DNA from 3 places in the Shewanella sedimentimangrovi genome. Region 1 is predicted to be linked to each of the others. Evidence: predicted binding sites of a transcription regulator. Region 1 holds the regulator's gene; each other region holds the start of a gene.
What was found. The regulator sigma-54, encoded in region 1, starts transcription at its own class of promoters, with help from an activator protein. The targets are predictions, from matches to a motif close to GTTGGCACGNNNNTNGNNT.
Positions count from the first base shown of each region.

Region 2: JYB85_RS04925 (YggN family protein) is a predicted target of sigma-54. The motif match lies at 1,812-1,830, and genes of this name have one in related genera.
Region 3: JYB85_RS15105 (P-II family nitrogen regulator) is a predicted target of sigma-54. The motif match lies at 1,439-1,457, and genes of this name have one in related genera.

Region 1 is NZ_CP071502.1:3,528,105-3,531,383, reverse strand. It holds gene rapZ (RNase adapter RapZ) at 1-190, opposite strand, end outside; gene ptsN (PTS IIA-like nitrogen regulatory protein PtsN) at 187-630, opposite strand; gene hpf (ribosome hibernation promoting factor) at 634-921, opposite strand; gene JYB85_RS15750 (RNA polymerase factor sigma-54) at 951-2,432, opposite strand; gene lptB (LPS export ABC transporter ATP-binding protein) at 2,546-3,277, opposite strand; gene lptA (lipopolysaccharide transport periplasmic protein LptA) at 3,274-3,279, opposite strand, start outside.
Region 2 is NZ_CP071502.1:1,158,267-1,161,545, reverse strand. It holds gene JYB85_RS04930 (LysR family transcriptional regulator) at 1-544, opposite strand, end outside; gene JYB85_RS04925 (YggN family protein) at 966-1,769, opposite strand; gene glsB (glutaminase B) at 1,946-2,875, opposite strand; gene JYB85_RS04915 (50S ribosome-binding protein YggL) at 2,879-3,205, opposite strand; gene trmB (tRNA (guanosine(46)-N7)-methyltransferase TrmB) at 3,273-3,279, opposite strand, start outside.
Region 3 is NZ_CP071502.1:3,412,213-3,415,491, forward strand. It holds gene JYB85_RS15100 (ammonium transporter) at 1-1,042, opposite strand, end outside; gene JYB85_RS15105 (P-II family nitrogen regulator) at 1,054-1,392, opposite strand; gene JYB85_RS15110 (hydrolase) at 1,664-2,206, shown strand; gene narQ (nitrate/nitrite two-component system sensor histidine kinase NarQ) at 2,329-3,279, shown strand, end outside.

The DNA.
Region 1 (3,279 bases):
GCTGTTCCGGCAGGTTGCGGACATCGACACTGATGGCCACCAGTTCATTGCTGCTTTTCAGCTGGGCCAACAAGGGGCCTATCAGCGGCAGTGGCAGGTTGTCGACACAGTAATAGCCGAGGTCTTCCAAGACCCTCAGGGCAACGGATTTGCCCGAACCGGAACGCCCCGAGACTATGACCAGTTTCATCCGGTGATCACCTGATAGAGTTCACCGTCATCCTGGCTTTTGCGCAGTTGCTTGATGATCTGCTTGTCGTTGAGCTTTTCTGCCATGGCGGCGAGTGTGCTCAGGTGCTGCTGACATTGGTCCGATGGCACCAGCAGCGCAAACAGTATGTCAACCGGTTGTTTATCTATGGCGTCAAAGCTGATGGCCTCTTCACATTTGACCAGCACGGCGATCGGGGTCTCTATGCTGTTCAGGCGGCCATGGGGGATGGCAATACCATTGCCTATGCCTGTGCTTCCCATTTTTTCTCGGGCCAATAGGCTTTCGAAGATCTCTTGAGAAGAGAGGGTGGGGTACTGGGCGCTGGCGATATCGCTGATCAGTTCCAGTACCTTTTTCTTACTGCCCGGAGTGGCACAGGTGGTGCACTCCGGCCTCAGGATGGTACTCAGTTCCATCTTTTAGTGCTTAGTCAGTTTCTCTTTGTGTTTGATGACCTGACGATCCAATTTATCAATCAGAGCGTCGATGGCGGCGTACATGTCTTCATGCTCAGACGTGGCAAACACTTCACCACCATTGAGGTGCAGCTTGGCTTCTGCAATCTGCTGCATTTTTTGAACATTGAGAACAACGTGCACATTATTGATCTGTTCGAAGTGGCGTTCAAGCTTGGTAAATTTGCTCTCTACATAGTTACGCAGTGAATCTGTAATTTCGATATGGTGCCCAGTCAGATTGATTTGCATAGACACTTTCCTCCAGTATTTACAGTGAGTTATAAGCTTTTACGCTGGTTTGACGGCGGGATCAGCATTGCTTCACGGTACTTTGCAATGGTACGTCTAGCAACGTTGATTCCCTGTTCCGCCAGAAGTTCCGCCATTTTGCTGTCGCTCAATGGTTTCTTCTGATTTTCTGCAGCCACCAACTTCTTGATAAAGGCGCGGATGGCCGTAGACGAGCATTCTCCTCCGTCTTCCGTACTGACATGGCTGGAGAAGAAATATTTCAATTCGAAAATGCCCCGAGGGGTATGCATGTACTTTTGGGTGGTCACCCTGGAAATGGTGGATTCATGCATTTCCACCGCTTCGGCTATGTCGTTCAGCACCATGGGCTTCATGGCTTCTTCACCGTATTCGAAAAAGCCCTGCTGGAACTGCACTATGCAATTGGCCACCTTGAGCAGGGTGTCGTTGCGGCTTTCCAGGCTCTTGATAAACCACTTGGCTTCCTGCAGATGGCCGCGGATAAACTGGCTGTCGGCCTGACTGCGACTGGTGCGGGCCATGGCGGCGTAATGCTGATTGACGTTGAGCTTGGGCATGCAATCGGGATTGAGCTCCACCACCCAGCGGCCATTTTTCTTACTCACAGAGACGTCGGGGATAACGTACTCGTCCTTGCCGGACGTGACCTGTTCGCCCGGACGGGGATTGAGGCTCTGGATCAGCACTATGGCTTCACGCAGCTCATCTTCCTTCAGACGGGTTTTACGCATTAGGGTGCGGAAGTCCCGGGCGGCAATCAGATCCAGATGGTCGCGGATCAGTAGTTTGGCGTTTTCCAGGTGTGGTGTGTCGGCGGCAAAGTGGGCCAGCTGGATCAGCAGGCATTCACTGAGGTCCCTTGCCGCCACCCCTATGGGGTCGAAGTGTTGGATGCGCTTAAGTACGGCTTCCACTTCGTCCAGCTCCACTTCATCGTCGCCCATGGCTTCGAGTATGTCTTCCGTGGTCTGGGTCAGGTAACCGCGTTCATCTATGGCGTCTATGATGGCGGTGGCTATGGCCATGTCGGTGTCTGAGAAAGGGGTGAGGTTCTTTTGCCATTCCAGGTGTTCATAAAGACCGTCGCTGGTCTCTCCCTGGAAGGGCATATCATCATCGCGCATCATGGAGCCGCTGCCGGAAGCAGGGGCGGCGGTGAACACTTCGTCCCAGGTGGTATCCATGGGCAATTCATCGGGCATGGACTGCTGGGTCAGGGCGTCGGAGGTTTCCAGGGTGGAGCTGTCATCGTTACTGCTGGCGGTGACGGGCTCGGAGAAGTCGTCCTGCTCCCTGTGGTCTGAATCGCTGCGCTCCTGGCTGTCGAATTGGTCATCGTCCAGCTCCAACAATGGGTTGGAATCCAGCGCTTGTTGAATTTCCTGTTGCAGTTCAAGTGAAGAAAGTTGCAACAGCCTGATGGCCTGTTGCAATTGCGGCGTCATGGTCAGTTGTTGGCCCAGCTTGAGCTGGAGTGACGCTTTCATCTACTGCGGATCCTTGACTGTTATTGTTATCAGAAAGCTGTTTTCTATCAGTTTTGTGAACTGCTGGCCAGTTGCACTCTTCCTTAATGAGATAGAGATCAGGCTAAATTTAACTATAGCCTGAATTGCTCACCCAAGTACACCGCCCGCACCTGCTGATTGTCCAGAATCTCGGCAGGGGTGCCTTCGGCGATGAGGTTGCCATGGCTGACTATGTAGGCTTTTTCACAGACATCAAGGGTTTCTCTGACGTTGTGATCTGTGATTAATACGCCGAGGCCGCGGCTCTTGAGCTGCTCAATTATTTTCTTGATGTCGATGACCGAAATAGGATCGACGCCGGCGAAAGGTTCATCGAGCAGAATAAAGCGCGGATTGGCGGCCAGGGCCCGGGCGATTTCGACCCGGCGCCGTTCACCACCGGACAGGGACATGCCCATGTTGTCGCGGATATGGGTGATGTGGAACTCTTCCAACAGCTGCTCCAGTTCCTCTTCGCGCTGATCCTGGTCCAGCTCCTTGCGGGTTTGCAGTACCGCCATGATGTTGTCATACACGGACAGCTTACGGAAAATACTGGCTTCCTGGGGCAGGTAGCCTATGCCCTTGCGGGCCCGCAGGTGCATGGGGTCCAGGGTCAGATCGTCTTCGTTGATATGGATGCTGCCCTTGTCACTTTTCACCAACCCCACCACCATGTAGAAAGTGGTGGTTTTGCCGGCGCCATTGGGACCCAGCAGGCCGACCACCTGGCCGGTGCGCACGCTCAGACTGACGTCCTTGACCACGGTGCGGTTCTTGTAGCTTTTGGCCAGGTTGCTGGCCTTAAGGGTCAGTTCCGTCATTG
Region 2 (3,279 bases), 1.9 Mb from region 1:
GCTTGGACGGCTCGCCGTGACGGGCAATATAGTCGGGTGATGCCAGCAACATGAACTGGCACTTCATCAAGGGGCGGGCCACCATGCCCAGGGGCAATTGCTCGGACATGGTGAGCAACAAATCCAGGCCTTCGCTGACCACGTCAACCTTATGATCGAGCAGGCTCACCTGCAGTTCAAGCTCGGGATGACGGGCCATAAACTCAGGTAAGGCGGGGATGATGTGCATGGTGCCGAAGGATTGGGAAATCCCCACCTTGAGCACGCCGCGGGTGGCATCATTGAGGTTATGGACACTGGCCACGGCCTGATCGGCGTCGCGCAGCAGTTCCTCCCCCTGCACGTACAGCAAATGACCTGCTTCCGTGAGACTGAGACTGCGGGTGGTGCGCTGAATAAGCTGCACTCCGAGTTTATGCTCCAGATCCGCTACCTGGGTACTGACCTTGGACTTGGAAATCCCCAAACGCCGGGCAGCAGCACTGAAGCTACCGGCACGGGCTACGTGGGTAAAAATGGCGATAGGTTCTAACAGTTCTAACATTAAGCTGGCCTTAAACTGTTTTCGACTGGCTATTGGCCGTTAATCGCCTGGACGCTGCCGCAGCAAAAAAACGGATACCATATCGATGATATTCAAGAAGATATACCAAAAACACACACTGAGGTAGAGTCCGGAGCACCGGTATTTTTACCGGATTTTTTGTTATTTTTTAGAAGTATAACAAATTATCTGACCGCGACTCCAGCGAGCCGCCATCTTACTGTCATAACTGCCTGGGTAGCCGGGGCAAATCCGACCTATAAAAGCCACGAAATGGGCTTAACCCGCCCCGGCGCAACCGGCTAAAAAACGAATAAAAAAAGCCCCGGAGGGGATCCGGGGCAAAAGACTTTTCAGCCTAAGTTCAAAGGAAACACTTCATTGGCTTTAGCGGGTACGGGGACCTTCAATCACTCCCGGTTTATTCACGCAACTCGACTTGCTCACGCTGTGCCAGGGGGTAATCCCTGAGTTCAGGAATTTCTTCCCGGACGCGGTTTTCCAACACCAGCAACTCTTCAAAGTTTTCACACATCTTGTCGGCGCGGGCCTCAATCACCTCGGCCTGGGCTTCCATTTGCTTTTCAATATCGTCGCCAATGGATTCCATCTTCTTACCGAAATTCTCCATCTTCTCTTCGAAGCTGCCGCCTTCGGCAGAGAGTATCTGGCTACCCAGGTTGATCATCAGGGTACCCACAGAGTTCTGTACCATCTGCTCGATTTCCTGCTCAAACTCTTCGTTGAATACTTCATCCATTGAGTCTTCGGTGGCGCCCACATAGTAGCTGTCGCCGTTACGGTACATGACCTTGTCCATACGCTTTTGCAGATTGGCCACCAGCTCGTCCACCTTGGCACCTGTGTCATCACCCAGCAGCGGGGTCAGGGCCATGCTCACCGCCTGACTGGCCAAAGACACGGCCTCGGTCACCAAAGTTACAAACTCGGGAACTTGCTTGGCCAAACCATCGGAATACTGTTCCAGCAGCGCTTTTTGCTTGCTGTTGAGGCTGACTTCTTCGCCATCGACAAACAGCCTGCCCGGCTCGATGCGGTACTGTTCCTTACCCTTGCTGCTGAACACCATCTTTTTCGGTTCCATGGTCAGATCGTAATTCAGGCTGACATTGCATTCCTGGTGATCTTCATGGGCCATAACAGGTGCAGTGCTACAGATCATGGTGGCGAGGGCTATCCCTGTGAGCATTGAAGGTAATTTCATTTGCGTTCCATCCTGTGATTGTCGATTTCGATGGTTTGGATAAAGCACGGAGCGTGCCAAAATTGTATCTATCTGATTTTATTGAATTATGATGAACTTTACTGATAACAAAAAGCAGCCTTGGTGAGTCTGACCACCACTAAGTGGTGATTTTCACCAAGGTGTTGGCAGCAGGATCAGAAGATGGAGCGCCCCAGTGCCTGACACAGGCGTTCGAGCAGGGCAGTACCGGCCAGGGAATTGCCATGGCCATCCAGCTCAGGGGACCAGACACAGACGGACAGGAGACCGGGGATCACGGCGATAATGCCGCCACCGACGCCACTCTTACCGGGCATGCCAACCCGGTAGGCAAATTCGCCGGCGCCATCGTAAAGCCCCGAGGTGGCCAGCAGGGCGTTGAGCTGACGGGTTTGGGTGGCGCTGACCAGTTGCTGACCGCTGAGGGTTTGGCCCCTGTTGGCCAGGTACAGCATGGCCCGGGACAAGTCGGCACAGCTCATTTTAAGGGCGCAGTAATGGAAATAATTGCGCAGCACTGCATCCACATCATTGTGGAAATTGCCGAAGGATTTCATCAGATAGGCGATGGCGGCGTTGCGGGCACTGTGCTGGTATTCGGAATCGGCAACCTGCTTGTCATAGCAGATGCCGTTGTTGCCACTCATCATGCGCACCACTTCCAACATCCGCTGCTTGGGCGCCCCCAGGCGGCTTTGCAGCAAATCGGCTATCACCAGGGCGCCGGCATTGATAAAGGGGTTGCGGGGAATACCGCGCTCCAGTTCCACCTGCACCAGGGAATTGAAGGAATGGCCCGAGGGCTCTTTGCCCACCCTGCCCCAGATTTCCTGCTCTTCATAGAGCATCAGAGCATTGGTGAGACTGAATACTTTGGAAATACTCTGGACCGAGAAGGGCTCCAGGTAATCTCCGGCACCGACTGTGGTGCCGTCGATGGAGGTGACGGCGATCCCAAGCTTGTTGGGATCGACGTCGGCAAGGGCCGGAATATAATCCGCCACCTTGCCCTTGCCGAGCAGCGGCCGGGTTTGTTGGACTATCTCGTCGAGCAAGCCTGGTTCAAGCGACAACTGCTCGGTCACGATTTAGCCCCACCAAATGTCGTACAGTTCGCTTACTTCGACATTGGCAACGCTCTGGTTTGCCCAGAACGCCTTGACCGCGGCTCTGTCTTCCTCGGTGCACTTACCCAGGGTTTGAGTGGCAATAATGCCTTCCCACTCGCGGTGACCACCACCGTGGAAGCCCAGCTTACGCGCCTCGATAACATCGTCGATGAACTTATCCACTATGGTGTCGATATCGGCTTCGGCGACCTTGGCATCAAACTCCCAGCTGATGTCAAAGCCCAGTTCTTGGAACTCATCCACACGCAGTTTCTTGCGCAAGCGGCGGCTGCGATTCTTGGCCATTGTGATTTCCTCTTCTTGGTTATGGTGCCGCGGCGCGGCGGTTTTTGCCCGGTTGCCCGGACGGAATTCAATCC
Region 3 (3,279 bases), 120 kb from region 1:
ACAGGGGCACCAGCAACAAGCCAAAGATACCGGCAACACCGTGCACTGAGATAGCGCCAACCGGGTCGTCAATCTTGACTCTGTCGAGGGCGACAATGGCAAACACCACCATGGCACCGGCCGTCAGGCCTATGGCCGCCGCCAAGCCCAGAGACGGAGACAGGGGATCCGCTGTGATGGCCACCAGACCTGCCAGGGCGCCGTTAAGAATCATGGTCAGATCCGCCTTGCCCCAAATCATCTTACACACCACCAGAGCCGCAATGGCACCGAAAGCAGCAGCCGAGTTGGTGTTGACGAAAATCTTGGCTACGGATGTCGCATTGGCAGCATCGGACACCATCAGTTGTGAGCCACCGTTGAAGCCGAACCAGCCCATCCACAGGATGAACATCCCCAGGGTCGCCATCGGCAGGTTAGAGCCGGGGATCGGATTGACCTGACCATTGGGACCGTATTTGCCACGGCGGGCGCCGAGCAACAGGACACCGGCGAGCGCGGCTGCAGCCCCGGCCATGTGCACAATACCGCTGCCGGCAAAATCAACGAAACCGGCCTTGGAAACAAAACCGCCGCCCCAGGTCCAATAACCTTCCACCGGATAAATGACCGCCGTCATAACTACGGAAAACGCCAGGAAGGCCCACAGTTTCATGCGCTCGGCCACGGCACCTGAGACTATCGACATGGAGGTCGCCACAAACACCACCTGGAAGAAGAAATCCGACTCCAGGGCATGGCTGGCATCCCCTGCCTGGCTGCCTATCAGGGCGCCGAAGCTCGGCAGGAAGCCTCCCTCACTGTTATCCACATACATGATGTGGTAACCCACCATCAGGTAGGTAATGCAGGCTATGGAATACAGACACACGTTTTTGGTGAGGATTTCTGTGGTGTTTTTGGAGCGCACCAGACCGGCCTCCAACATGGCGAAACCGGCCGCCATCCACATCACCAACGCACCGGATATCAGAAAATAAAAGGTATCCAACGCAAATCTCAGTTCGGCCACCGTCAGGCCCAGCTTAGTAATTTCTTCCATCTTGGTCCCCCTTAAAGCGCTTCTGTGTCTGTTTCGCCGGTACGGATACGGATCGCCTGTTCCAGATCCATCACGAAAATCTTGCCGTCACCAATCTTGCCGGTGTGAGCGGCGGCGGTGATGGCCTCCAGCAACAATTCGACGTTTTCGGCCTTGGTGGCAATGTCCAACTTAATCTTGGGCAGAAAGTCCACCTGATACTCGGCACCTCGGTACAGCTCTGTGTGCCCCTTTTGTCGACCAAAGCCTTTCACTTCGGTCACTGTCATCCCCTCAATCCCCATACCGGCGATGGCCTCACGGACATCATCCAGTTTGAATGGCTTGATGATTGCGCTGATCAGTTTCATCCCAACCTCCAACATAAGCTGTCGTTATCAAATTGTGACAAAGACAATTCAAGCATCGGGCCAGATATTCAACTCATTGTTATTAAACGGATAAATAATAATTAGCGCATAAATGACGCATAAAAACGCACCTTTTTAGTGCATTTATGCAACCACTGCCCCATGTTGGCGCAGGGCCAGGGCACGGTCTTATACACTGGACCTAAGCAGTATTGGCTTTCACGCTTAAAAGGCGTTTACTGGAATAAAACGCAGACAGGAGAAACAACTTATGTTGATGGAACATCAGGCACTGCTGCTGGTGGTGGATGTACAGGGCAAGCTGGCCCGCATGATGCACGACAGCGATGGCTTGCACGGCCAATTGCTCACTCTTATCCGCGGGATAGGTCTGTTCGATATTCCCACCCTGTGGCTGGAACAATTGCCGGATAAGCTGGGCGCGACCTCAGAAGAGCTGGCCTGCGAACTGCGTCAGCGTTGCCAGCCCATAGCCAAGGCCCACTTCAGTGCCTGGCCCAACGCCGAGTTTCGCGACGCCCTGACCCTCAGCGGCAGACGCAAGGTGATCCTGTGCGGCATAGAGACCCACATCTGCGTCTACCAGACCTGCCGCGATCTGCTGGACGCAGGTTTTGAAGTACATCTGGTCGCCGACGCTGTGGGTTCACGCACCGAAGCCAATCGGCAACTTGGCCTGGCCATGATGCAACAGGCCGGAGCCACATTAACCAACGTCGAATCTTTACTGTTCGAGCTGCAACACGAAGCCAGCGGTGAACGCTTCAAATCGCTGCTGCAACTGATTAAATAATCGCCAACATAAATAAAATGGGGCCATAGTCGTGGCCCCTTTCACATTTTCGCGCTTCAAAGGATGTGTTGCAGCAAAAGCTAATGTAAAACAGAGCTTTTACCACACCGAGAAACGCATTTATGAACAGGGGCAGTCTCACTTCCAAGATCCTCGGCCTTATGCTGACCCTGATCCTGCTTTCTTCCGGATTGGCCCTGTTTGCCATAGCCAATCTGTCCTACAGCCTGGGGGATGCCAGAGCGGTGAACGCCTCCGGCTCATTGCGGATGCAGAGCTACCGCCTGATGCTTTACACCCACGCGGGCAAGGAGCAGCTGCAAGCCAAAATCCAGGAGTTTGAGACCACGCTCAACTCAGATGCGCTCAAACGCTCACAGGACTGGACCAGTCCGGAGCGCTTGCGGCAGCAATATTTGCTGGTTCAGAACAAATGGCAGCATATGAAGCAGCTGGCCATGGCCGAGGATTCCGGGCGCTATGGGGCACTGTTGCAGGATTTTGTCGACACCATAGATCTGCTGGTGCTGGAAACCGAACTCCACGCCGCCTTCAAACTAAAACTGCTGGCCGCCAGTCAGGCCATGGGCTTGGGACTGATGCTGCTGGTGGCCTTTTTCGCGGTGCGCTATACCCGTCGCAAGGTGGTGGTACCGCTGCAGCAACTGATGCACTCGGCCAACACCATAGCCAAAGGCAACTTCGATGTGCAGTTGCCCGAAACCGAATACCTGGAGCTGCAGGCGCTGACCCACGCCCTGGACAGCACGGCCAAAGAGCTGTCGGCCCTCTATGGCGATCTTGAACATCAGGTACAGGAAAAAACCCGCGCCCTCAGCCGTGCCAACGGCGAACTGGCCCTGCTGTATGACACCCTGGTGATGCTCCACGGCAAACAACCGGATTATCGGGCCCTCAAGCCCGCCCTCGACAAGCTCAAACATTTTGAAGCCATGCAATACCTGCGGCTGTGCATCAGTCATGGGGACGAGCAACAGGAAATCATCACTGCCGATGGTGGTTGGCCCGAAGAGGCCCTGGCGCAATATCACATTCCGCTGACATTCGAAGGC